One region of the Synechococcus sp. MU1643 genome, then DNA from elsewhere that is predicted to be linked to it. Evidence: predicted binding sites of a transcription regulator. Region 1 holds the regulator's gene; each other region holds the start of a gene.
The links. The regulator NtcA, encoded in region 1, controls nitrogen genes in cyanobacteria. The targets are predictions, from matches to a motif close to GTANCNNNNGNTAC.
Positions count from the first base shown of each region.

Region 2: a site for NtcA is predicted at 1,852-1,865, ahead of FZX09_RS04935 (molybdenum cofactor guanylyltransferase). Genes of this name have one in related genera too.
Region 3: a site for NtcA is predicted at 1,801-1,814, ahead of FZX09_RS03925 (DUF4278 domain-containing protein). Genes of this name have one in related genera too.

Region 1 covers NZ_VTKY01000006.1:30,087-34,142, forward strand. The annotation lists gene dcd (dCTP deaminase) at 1-568, opposite strand, end outside; gene FZX09_RS09605 (cob(I)yrinic acid a,c-diamide adenosyltransferase) at 568-1,167, opposite strand; gene rph (ribonuclease PH) at 1,313-2,056, shown strand; gene ntcA (global nitrogen regulator NtcA) at 2,115-2,831, shown strand; gene FZX09_RS09620 (DUF3084 domain-containing protein) at 2,859-4,010, shown strand; gene FZX09_RS09625 (resolvase) at 4,007-4,056, shown strand, end outside.
Region 2 covers NZ_VTKY01000002.1:141,913-145,968, reverse strand. The annotation lists gene FZX09_RS04945 (redox protein) at 1-100, opposite strand, end outside; gene moaA (GTP 3',8-cyclase MoaA) at 180-1,223, opposite strand; gene FZX09_RS04935 (molybdenum cofactor guanylyltransferase) at 1,220-1,780, opposite strand; gene FZX09_RS04930 (MFS transporter) at 2,079-3,620, shown strand; gene FZX09_RS04925 (molybdopterin oxidoreductase family protein) at 3,703-4,056, shown strand, end outside.
Region 3 covers NZ_VTKY01000001.1:658,393-662,448, forward strand. The annotation lists gene FZX09_RS03900 (hypothetical protein) at 1-57, opposite strand, end outside; gene FZX09_RS03905 (hypothetical protein) at 50-202, opposite strand; gene FZX09_RS03910 (ParA family protein) at 560-1,207, opposite strand; gene FZX09_RS03915 (hypothetical protein) at 1,217-1,408, opposite strand; gene FZX09_RS03920 (hypothetical protein) at 1,442-1,711, shown strand; gene FZX09_RS03925 (DUF4278 domain-containing protein) at 1,901-2,005, shown strand; gene FZX09_RS03930 (J domain-containing protein) at 2,258-3,043, opposite strand; gene FZX09_RS03935 (SDR family oxidoreductase) at 3,059-3,724, opposite strand.

The sequences.
Region 1 (4,056 bases):
CGGGCTGATACTGGTACTTGCCTTGTCGATCGCTGTAGGTGGTCGAGCAGGGATCACCCTCGAAAAACAGCAGCTGACAGATACCTTCATCGGCATAGATCCGGCAGTCAGCGCCGGAACTGTTGCTGAATTCAAGGGTGAGGTGACCCTCCCAGCTCGCTTCAGCTGGGGTGGTGTTCACGATGATTCCAAGGCGGGCATAGGTGCTCTTGCCCAAACAGATCACGGTGATGTTGGGAGGAACACGCAGCTTCTCCAACGCCACACCGAGGCCGTAAGAATGTGCCGGAAGGATGAAGTAGCGCCCGTCTTCATCCTCATGAAGAGGGGTGGGCTCGAGGTTGGCAGGGTTGAACCGCTTGGGGTTCATCACCGTGCCAGGAACATGCCGGAAGATCAGAAATTCCTGAGGAGACAGGCGCAGGTCGTAGCCGTAGGACGAGCAACCGAAACTGAGTACCGGTCGCAGCTTCTGCTCCGGCTCAAGGTGACGGACCAAACCACTCTGGAATGGCTCGATCATTCCCTGCCCGGCCTGTTCAGTGATCCAGCGATCGCACTTGAGCATCAGAAACCTCGGCGCAACTCCGTGACTTGATCTGCCATCTCCACCACAGCGGAGGGGATTGCAGGTCCAGTGATGATCACATCCATCGAAGCGGGCCGCTGCTCAAGGGCTGAAATGACGTCCGCTTCATCAAGGTATCCGAAGGCCACTGCAAGGCCAATTTCATCCAAGACCAGCTGGTCGAGATCTCCCTGGATCAGATGCTGGCGGCAGATGCACCAAACGTTAGCCACAGCCTCCGCGCCACCGGGATAGCCAGGCGAGGAAAGGCAGAGAGGCACTTCAGGCCGCAGCCAGACAAGCCTTCCACAGAGCTTAACTCGTCCGGCCGGTCCCTGATGAACGCCCCCTTTGAGGAACTGACTGATCAGAACACGACTACCCAAGCCGGCAGCTCGCATGGCTTGACTCAGAACATTGGCGAAGCTGCCTCGGTAGGGCGCTGTATGCACTTGCAGCTGCCCTTCTGGAGCCACCAGATGTAGGGGTGGCGGATCAGAGAGAGGAGGCAAGGGCCTTAGGCCCGCCCGCTGCAAAGCCTGCTGATCCCGCTCCAGGGAGTTCTGGAAGGCTTGGGGGTCAGCGAGGCTTGTGGTCATCACGTCAGCATCTGTCCGGGCGACCCCGGCGAGACCTTGAATCTAGCGGCGAGATCACATTCAACAAGAGGATTAACACCACCCATGGTGTTTGGACAGGACGAGAACCAACCGCCTGCGAGGCTTGACGAACTGCACACCACCGATGAGCCACTCCCCTGAACACCGCGCTGATGGCCGTCGCCCGCAGCAGTTGCGACCGTTCTCGGTGACCTGGAATCCCATGGGGTTTGCCTTGAGCTCCCTTGTGGTTCACACCGGCCGAACCGCTGTGCTCTGCAGCGTCTGCTTGGAGGACAAGGTTCCCCGCTGGCGCAAGGGAGAAGGGTTGGGATGGCTCAGCGCCGAATACCGGCTGCTGCCCGGATCCACCCCACAACGGCAATCACGGGAGCTGATGAAACTCTCGGGTCGCACCCAGGAGATTCAGCGATTGATCGGCCGGAGCCTGCGCGCCGTGATCGATATGGAGCGCCTTGGTGAACGCACCTTGCTGATCGACTGCGACGTAATCCAAGCGGACGCCGGCACCCGGACGGCCTCGATCACCGGGGCTTGGCTCGCCCTGGAGCAGGCCTGCCGATCACTGGTGGAACAAGGAGTCCTGGAGCAATCACCCCTGGTCGACCAGGTGGCGGCCGTGTCCGTCGGCTTGGTGGGTGGCCAGTCCTTACTGGATCTGGACTACAGCGAAGACAGCCGAGCTGAGGTGGACCTGAATGTTGTGCAGGCCGGCGATGGACGTCTGTTGGAAATCCAAGGAACTGCTGAGGGAGCGCCCTTCAGCCGCAGCCAACTCAATGAGCTGCTGGATTTAGCCGAGCCGGGATTATCGTCCCTGATGCAGGCGCAACGTCAGGCCTTCAACGATCACAGCAGCGTTACGTAATAACCGCTACATGGCGGCCACCGCCAGCTTCGTAGCTTCGCTTCATCAGGTGGTTGTCATGACAGGTAGCCGAGGTTTCAGCCGATACGCCCCACAGATGGTGGCTCCAACTACCAGGGCAGAACCTGCCAACCGTTCTCTCCTGGAGATCATCCGGGATCTCGATGGCGCCAGCAGTGAACTAGTGGACCGCAACAAGACTATCTTCTTCCCCGGAGATCCCGCAGAACGGGTGTATCTGATCCGCCGGGGAGCCGTGCGTCTATCCCGCGTCTACGAATCGGGGGAAGAAATCACCGTGGCCTTGCTTCGCGAAAACAGCCTATTCGGAGTGCTGTCGCTGCTGACCGGACAAAGATCCGATCGTTTTTACCATGCTGTGGCCTTCACTCGGGTTGAAATGGTGACGGCGCCGGCGACCTCCGTGAAGGCCGCCATTGAAGCCGACACCAGCGTTGGGCTGCGCTTGCTGCAGGGTCTTTCCAGCCGAATTCTGCAGACCGAAACGATGATTGAAACCCTGACCCACAGGGACATGTCGTCCCGGCTGGTGAGCTTCTTGCTTGTGCTATGCAGGGATTTCGGAGTAGCGGATGAGCTGGGCATCACCATCGACCTGCGTCTATCTCATCAAGCCATTGCCGAAGCAATTGGCTCAACACGCGTCACAATCACACGTCTGCTGGGAGACTTGCGTCAATCCGGTCTGGTTCAGATTGACCGCAAGAAAATCACCGTTCTGGATCCAATCGCACTGGCAAAACGTTTCAGCTAGTCCGGCCATCGCCCGACGGTTGCAGCCATGAGCGGTTGGGCACTGATCCTGGTTCTGCTTGTGCTCGGGGGCGTGCTGTCGACACTGGGCGACCGGTTGGGCAGCCGCGTCGGCAGAGCGCGACTGAGTTTGTTCAAGATGCGCCCAAGGCGCACCGCAGTTTTAATTACGGTGCTGACTGGCAGCCTGATCAGCGCACTCTCGCTTGGCCTGATGCTGCTGGTGAGCCGGCAGTTGCGGGTGGGCCTTTTTGAACTGGATGCCCTGCAGGAGAAACTCCAGGACAGCCGGCAACAGCTGGAGGCAGCCGAGCGGGAACGGGACAAGACCCAAACGGAAACCAAGCGAATCGCCGCAGAACTCAAGCAAGCGCAGCAACGGGCCAACACCCTGCGCCTTGAACTGGCTCCTCTCCAGAAAGAGCGGGCCCAACTCGAAGCTGAACGTGAACGCCTCAGCCAAGACATCGCCACCCGCGATGCGGACATCCAGCGCACAGAAGCCGAACTCAACAGCGTTCGCAGCCGCATCCGTGCCGGTGAGCAGGAACTCAAGGAACTGGAACGCAATCTGGTCGCCCTGAGGCGTGGATCGGTGGTGATCAGCAGCGGACAGACCTTGGCGAGAGCAACGGTTCGACTCGATGCCCCGGACCAGGCAAAACAGGCTGTAGACAGGCTTTTGCAGGAGGCCAATCTCAACGCCTACGGGAAAGTGCGACCTGGCGAAGCCCCCGAACGCCAGTTGATCCGCGTTCCGCGCAGCGATGTGGAACGCCTACAAAGCATCATCCGCAAACCGGAAACCTGGGTGATCTCGCTGCGCTCCGCCACCAATGTGCTGCGGGGTGAAACAGCGGTTTACGCCTTCCCCGAGGTGCGTCCCAACCGGCCAGTGGCCCAACGCGGAGACGTGCTGGCCACCACCACACTGCAACCGAATGAACGCACACCAGAGGTCATTCGCACACGGCTGAACCTTCTCTTGGCCTCGGCCTATGCCGAGGTGCAGCGACGGGGATCGCTGAGCGAGGGCCTTCGGTTCGATGGATCAGCCCTCTCCCGACTGGCCCAGAACCTTATGGAAGGACCCAGCCAATCCATGGGCTTGGAAGTGATTTCTGCAGGGGTCAGCAACAGCGCCGATCCTGTCGTCGTCACAATTCAGGCATCCCCATGAAACGGGTGGCCGTTCTCGATCCAGGCCGCTGCAAATGTGGTCTCGT
Region 2 (4,056 bases), on a different contig from region 1:
GAATCACCAGGTCGCGCGCATTCGAGGTGTCCACGGTGACGTCGAAAAAACGAACCGACGGGGTGTCGCGGAAGCGCTCGTAGGCCAGCAGTTCAAACATGTCGATGGATCCTTTTGGATCCTTCAGCTGCCCCGTTGTACCGGGAGCATCACGCAAAAACGGTGACGATCACGACGGTTCAGCCCCCCAGGTACGCCATTTCCGCATGGGTTGACGCAGCGGCGGCTGGATCACGCTCCTCGCTATAGCGGTCTTGGCGCCGCTGCCAGAGCTGGCGCATGGCCTGCTCAAGCTGGAGCTCCGACGCGAGCGCGGGCTTGAGATCCGTGCCATCAGCCGAGAACAAACAGGTGAACGCCTGCCCATCGGCGGTGACACGCAACCGGTTGCAATCGCCGCAGAACGGCTCACTGATAGAGGCGATCACACCGATGGATCCTGCACCATCGCCATAGCGCCAACGTCGGGCCGTCCCACCCCGCGGACGACCCATAGGTTCAAGGGGCCAACGGGCGTGAATACGCTCCAGCATCTGCGCCGCCGGCAGCACCTGATCCAGCGTCCACTGGTTGCGGTTGCCCACATCCATGTACTCGATCAAGCGCAGCTCCACCCCCTGCTGCCGAGCCAAAGCGGCCAAGGGCAGCAGCTGATCGTCATTGATCCCCCGTTGGATCACAGCATTGAGCTTGAGCTCACCGAATGAGGGGTCAAAACCAGCGGCCTGTGCCGCCGCGATGCCGTCCTGCACTTGGCGCACCAGGCGGTCCCCAGCCACGGCGCCACCCTGGAGACCAGCCATACGCGCCGCTGCCTCCCCTTCCGCTGCATCGAGGCTGATGGTGATGCGATCCAGCCCTGCGGCACGCAACGCCCGCGCCATCGGTTCCGACAACAGCACCCCGTTGCTGGTGAGCGCCACCGACTGAAGACCGGCGATCGGATCCGAACGATCCCGCCGGGCCTGCGCCACCGCCTCCAGCAAAGGCAACAAGCGCCGGCTCAACAACGGCTCTCCACCGGTGAGCCGTAGCGTCTGTGCCCCCAAGCTCGCAGCCACACGAATGACGCGCAGCTGCTGCTCAAGCGTGAGCAAGCCAGGGGGCTCCTCCACATCCGGACAGCAGTACGGACAGGCGAGATTGCAACGGGCCGTGAGCGACAGCCGCAGGACCCCGATGGGCCGGTTGAAACGATCAGCGAGCGGCAGCGAAGTGCTCATTCCTTCAACGCTGCCAGATCTGCAGGGCAGTTGGCATTCAACAAAGCTTCTGCAGGCAAGCGCACCGTCTGATGGGGAACGCGGGTCAACCAATCCATCCAGCGCAACTCTCCGCGTTGGAGTTGCTGATCAAGGCAGGAGCGGAAGGGAGAACCTGAGGGGATCACCGCCAGCAACGGCTGAAGCCGTTGCCCGTCATGAGCCACCGCTGCTTGCTCCGGGGCACGATTCCAGGCTGCGATGAGCTGCTGGACAACAGCGGTGCGCAAACGGGGCATATCCACCGGCAGCACCAGCAAGGCCTCGCCGGGCATCGGAGACAGCACCTTGGCCAACGCCTGCAGGGGGCCATTCCAGGGAGGGAGCTCCAGCTGTACGGAACATCCGGGCCGGTGGGCCAGAAGCGCTGCGTGCTCGGCATGACGACTCAGCACCTGTACCGGATGGCCGAGGGGCAGCAGCTGGTCGACCAGGGCCGTGAGCCAGACACCGCCAGAGGGATGCGGCAACAGCGCCTTGTCACGCCCCATGCGACGGCTGCTTCCGCCACTGAGCAAACAAACCCTCAAGCCTTGGTTCACATCGCCAACCAACAATCTGAACCAGCGAAGTCCAACAGCCCACAAAAGTTGCAACCGCTACCAAATCATCGCGGCACAAGAACACCTGATCCGATCAATCAGGCAAGTTGATGTTTGCTACAGAACAGAAAAACAGAAATCGGTAACCAATCTGACCAAACGTGGGCACGATGAATTGATTAACTGCGCGAGTTAAACGGATTCTTTTTTCGACCGTTTTGCCATCCCCGGGCACCTTTCCTTTTGAAGCCCGTGGTTCCTTTTCTTCTCCTCAATGCTTGGCGACCTTTGGTCGTTCCAGGGCAGGTACCGAACCCTTCACCTGACCTGGATCGCCTTCTTCCTGACCTTCGTGGTCTGGTTCAACCTGGCCCCTTTGGCCACCACCGTGAAAGCGGATCTCGGACTGACCGTTGGTCAGATCCGCACCGTGGCCATCTGCAACGTGGCCCTCACCATCCCAGCGCGCGTGCTGATCGGCATGCTGCTGGACAAATTCGGACCCCGGATCACCTACTCCTCGATCTTGGTGTTCTCGGCGATTCCATGCCTGCTGTTTGCCTTCGCTCAGGACTTCAACCAGCTGGTGGTGGCCCGTCTGTTGCTCTCCATCGTCGGCGCTGGCTTCGTGATCGGCATCCGCATGGTGGCCGAGTGGTTCCCGCCCAAGGAAATCGGCCTGGCTGAAGGCATCTACGGCGGGTGGGGCAACTTCGGCTCCGCCTTCTCCGCCCTCACCATGGTTGCCCTCGCAGGCTTACTCTCATTCTCCGGCGGCTTCGAACTGCCCACCGGCGCTGTTCTGAACTGGCGCGGTGCCATCGCTCTGACCGGCATCATTTCAGCCCTCTACGGCTTCTTCTACTTCTTCAACGTCACCGACACCCCCCCCGGCAAGACGTATCAGCGCCCTGCCAAGACCGCAGGCCTGGAAGTCACCTCCATGCGCGACTTCTGGGGTCTGCTGGGCATGAACGTGCCCTTCGCAGCCATCCTCTGCGTGCTCTGCTGGCGCCTCACGAAGGTTGGCTTCCTCACCGCTGCCACCTACCCGCTGGCCCTCGGTGCAGTCGCTCTCTGGTTTGCCTTCCAAACCTGGGGAATCATTCGCACCAACCGCGACCTGATCCTCGGCAATAAGGTCTATCCCAAGGAAGATCGCTACGAGTTCCGCCAGGTGGCGATCCTCGAGCTCACCTACATCGTGAACTTCGGCTCCGAACTGGCCGTGGTTTCGATGCTGCCAACCTTCTTTGAAACCACCTTCGATCTGCCGAAGGCCACCGCCGGAATCCTGGCGTCCTGCTTCGCTTTTGTGAACCTGGTCGCCCGCCCTGCCGGTGGTCTGATCTCAGACCGCGTCGGCAGCCGCAAGAACACCATGGGCTTCCTCACCGCCGGTCTCGGCGTGGGCTACCTGGTGATGAGCATGATCAAGCCGGGCACTTTCACCGGCACCACCGGAATTGCCGTTGCCGTGGTGATCACCATGCTCGCCTCCTTCTTCGTGCAGTCCGGTGAAGGCGCCACCTTCGCGCTGGTGCCCCTGGTCAAACGTCGCGTCACCGGTCAGGTGGCCGGCCTGGTGGGTGCCTACGGCAACGTTGGTGCTGTGACCTACCTGACCATCTTCAGCCTCCTGCCGATGTGGATGGGCGGCGGCGGCGAACCCACCCCCGAGGTGATCGCGGCTTCCAACAGTGCCTTCTTCCAGATCCTGGGCGTGGCCGGTCTGATCGTGGCCTTCTTCTGCTTCTTCTTCCTGAAGGAGCCCAAGGGGTCCTTTGCAGACCTGCACGAAGGCGAAACCGCCTAATCCATCTCCCTTCGCAGCACCCTGTCGCTGCACAACGACCCGGAGCTTCGGCTCCGGGTTTTGTTCTTTTTTTGGTTCCTGAATGACCAACTCACCCCGCAGCGTGCGCAGCCAGTGCCCCTACTGCGGCGTGGGTTGTGGCCTGGAGCTTTTGCCTCCTGCCGTGAAGGGTGAGGCCGTGAAGCGGGATGCTGAGGGCAACCCGATGTGGACCGCCCGCGGCGACCGCGAGCACCCCTCCAGCCTTGGCCAGGTCTGCATCAAGGGGGCCACCGTCGGCGAAACCCTGGCCCGAGGCCGCCTGCGCCAACCCCTGTTCCGCCAGACCCTCGAGGACGACTTCACACCAATCAGCTGGGACGACGCCCTCAACAAAATCACCGGTCAGATCCAGGCGAGCGTGGCGCGGCGCGGCAACGCCGATGGCATTGCCATG
Region 3 (4,056 bases), on a different contig from region 1:
ATCACTGGATGCTTTCAGAACGATCTGCCGGGCATTCAGCTCAAACGTGTCAGTCATTTTTGGGTGGTTTGATCAGTTCACCGGTCTGCAACGACACCACAGCGAAGCTGCCCACAAAGACAACCGCAACCAGGACGAGGAAGGCCGCTGTGAGATTGCTGATCTCAAGCTGCCCGAGCATGAAAGCAAACAAGGACGTCATCAAAAGCAGCAGCCGCTTTTGAACTTAAACGGACTGGTCAATGTTCAGACTGCCAAGAACAACGCCGGCCATCGACAAACCAATGGCAAGCATCACAACTGCTTCGATCATGCGGTCTTGTTGGAGACGCTTGGCTTCTTGAGAAGTGACGGTGCAGAAGAAGGCTTCACCTTCACCTGGCCAGAAGAAGCAGGTTGAGCATGGGGCTGCCAGGTGGATGCGGCTGAACAGCGGGTGGGATTTTTCAACCAAGAACTGCGACCCATCAAGCTCTAATCAGCTGGCTCAATGATTGCGGCAGATGCTCAGAAGATCTGTCTGATTGGCGACCGACGCCGGAAGTGAGGTGTTTTTTGATCAAGCACTGATGGCGTCGGGCGTTGCTACCGACAAGCGATCACGAATCTGAACAGCGGCCTGGCAATAGGCCGCCCAGCCCCCCATGCGCCGCAGATCGGCACGACCACGATCATCCACCGCATCCGACACGCAAACACCCTCCGCCTCTGCTTTTTCAAACGCCGCCAACAAGGGGATTTCCGCCTGCATCACATCCAGATCAAAACCCTCCAAAATTTGGCGTGCTTCCTGGGCGAGCCGTTGTTTTCTGCTGTCTACTTTCACCAAAAGCGCGGCATGCATGGTGCCCATCTGCCTGAGGATTGAAGAGAGTTCGACGGTGAGCTCTACCGATCTCGCCTGCGGAGTGGTTGGCAGCAAAACAAGGTCTGCTCCTGCCGAAAGATTCTTAAGTTCGTCCTCTTGGCTGCTGGCTTGCCCGTCGGTGATGATCACTTGGGCATGGCGGGTGGCTTTCGCTGCCGCCTCCACCGGCACCACCTCAAATGGAAGCATCCCTCGGGCTGCGTAGGCGGTTGCTGAACGGTTGCGATCCGCATCAACAACACACACCGAGAAGCCCTGCTGGGCCCAAACACATGCCAAATGAATGCTGGTGCAGGTTTTTGCCACACCACCCTTCTGGCCAAAGACAGTCAAAAACATGGCTGAGATTTAAATGCGCGGAATGATCGCATCATTGGGAAAGAACTCTTCAAACACACAAATGCGGTCGGCCCAACGGGCCTCCACTTCCAAACGCATCAAGCGATTGCGCACCCACATCAAGGTGTCCACATCAATAGGTTTATGGAACTTGTGTTGCTGAGCCTTCACCCAATCATCCTTGCTCTGAGCGCTGTTCATGACCACTGAAACTGATCTGCCCACACCGTACGGATGGCGTCTGTGGGCGCCATTAGCTTCACACTGAGTAAGCATCAAGGATCACCCAATCGCAGACGAACTGTTCAGCAGAACAACGAATTAATGGAAGCTTTGAGTCCGGGCCAGAAGGTTCAGAGCTTGAGTCTCGAGATCGGTAGCCAATCCATCATTCCCACCATTCAAGCGGCGACAGAATCAACTCAATTCGCCTTCTACGTAATGACTCAAAAAGCACCACAACTCAAGCCGCGCCCGGTGCATACACCTCCCAAACGTGCTTAAAGACTTTTTGAAGGCCTGAGCCGAACAAAATTCTTGTTCTGTAACAGCACGAACGACACGTAGATCGACAGCACTCCTATAAAGGATCTGTAGTAACTGCTACGCAATCACGTTCACCTCGTCTTTGGCGAGGCGCAGTTCGATTCAGGCCATGGAACGGGGACCTGAGCTTGCTTCGAGGAACTCATCATGACCCTGACCTATCGCGGCCAGAAGTACAACCAGAACAACGCTGCTGCATCCAACGCCCAGCGCCCTGCTCTTGTTTATCGCGGTCAGAAAGTAGCCCGCTGACAACAGCACAACCTCCTTGAAGTCCCGCCTCGGCGGGGCTTTTTTTTTATGGCTCATTCGCCTTCAGGGTCTGGCTGCTTTGCCTTCCAACGTTCAAACCAAACCGCGACGGCGAGGGACACACCCACAGCAAATCCAGCACCAATCAGCACCACGCCAACTTCCACCGGCATCAACACCACCTGATTGCTGCCTCAAATCATCGGACAACGTCAATCAACACGGCCAGGGCTGCGCCACCGAAACAACGCGTTATTGAACCAACGACTGATACGCCTCATTGACGCGCCGAAACGCTTCCGCCAAACCACCGAGATCCGGATGATGCTGCTTCACCAATTTTCGGTGCGCTTGCTTGATCTCCGCCAGAGACGCGTTGGCGTCCAAGCCCAACACCCTTAAAGCGGCACGGCGTGGATCACGGGCATCGCCATCGTCCTGACGATCCGTATGACGTTGATCAGTTCGGGTGCGGCGACCCTGCCTTCTGGAGCCTGATCGTTCCTGGCGCTGACGCAACTGCTCCACCACCCGCCGTGGATCCTCATCCAGCCATTCACTGGCGCGAACTCCAAACAACGCAAACGCCGCCAAAACTGCCGTTGTTTGCTTGTTTGGCTTGGCTCCTACAGCTGCAATGAGATCTGTTCCCAGACCAAAAACCAGCCGATCCAGTCGCTGTTCAAGGGTTAAGTGGGCAGGGAAACTGCTGCGGTTGAGCTGATCAATCAACACCTCCAACCTGCTCTGACGCAGTGCCGTCCATCCCGGCTGGTGGGCGAGGGCCTGCCCCCATACCCGCACCTGTTGGCTGCTGATGCGCGGTGGAGCTTGAGCCGATGGCTCGTTCCAAGGGCGATGGGATCTGGGTTCCGTAGGAATGCGTTGGCGTTGTTGACGTTGCAGTCGCTCCAACTCACGGTTGAGCCGCGACAGCTCACGGCGTAGGGCGTCGTTCTCCGCCAACAACGCCTCAACATTGCTGGTGACCCGTTGTTCAGGGCGCCCGCCTGACCAATGACGCGGATCAAATCCCAAAGCGTGTCTCCCGTCTCACCACGGCAACAACTCACCATTGGCATGCCAGAAGCTGCCGCTGGTGGCCAGCGTCAAGCCATCAATCCTGGCCAGCAGCCCCTTCACCGACTGCTCGGGCGGAATCCCGCTTGGATTGAAGCCAATCATGCGTGTGCGCACCAATCCGGGATGCAAAATCGCCACAGCGATGCCCCGCGATTCCAGATCAAGTGCTAGTGATTTTCCAGCCATGTTGAGGGCCACCTTCGACATCCGATAGCCATAGGAGCCTCCCGAGCTGTTGTCTTCGATAGAACCCATGCGGCTCGTCATCAGCACCAACTTGGCTCCGCTGGGCATCTGATCCACCAAAGCCCTGGCCAGCAGCAAAGGAGCAAGGGCATTCACCTCAAACTGTCGGCGAATTCCAGCGGGATCCAAATCCATCAGGCCCATCGACTGCAAAATCCCGGCATTGAGGATGACGCCATCGAGGGGCGCACCATCCAGACGCTGCACTAGGTCATCAATGGCTTGGCTATCGCTCAACTCAAAGCCGGCTTCCACCCGCACCCCCAAGCCCTCCAGTCCATCACTGACTTGACGGCAAACCGCCACCACGTCATCGCCTCGGGCCTTGAGCTGGCGGCAGTATTCCAAGCCGATCCCACGGTTTGCGCCGGTAACTAGAAACGTCGCCATTGGCAGGTTTCAGCAACCGCCATCCTGCCGGCTCTTGCGTCGCACCTCCGAATGAATCACGCCAAAAAATCTCCATTGACGCCGTACTGGTGCAAACACTGCTTCACCGTGAGCACCGAAACCGTGCTCCCGGTTTCTGAATGCACGAGCAGGTACGGACAACCTCGGAGAACGCAGCGCCGCCGTGCGTCGATTTAGGCATCAAAAGCATTGAGATGGGAACACTCCTCTACCCAACCTTCACTGCTGAGATACCGCGTGAGGATCATGTCCACAGGCGCCTGGGCCACTGGTCATGGCTCATGAGATTGAGCATCCCAGGAAGTGACTTG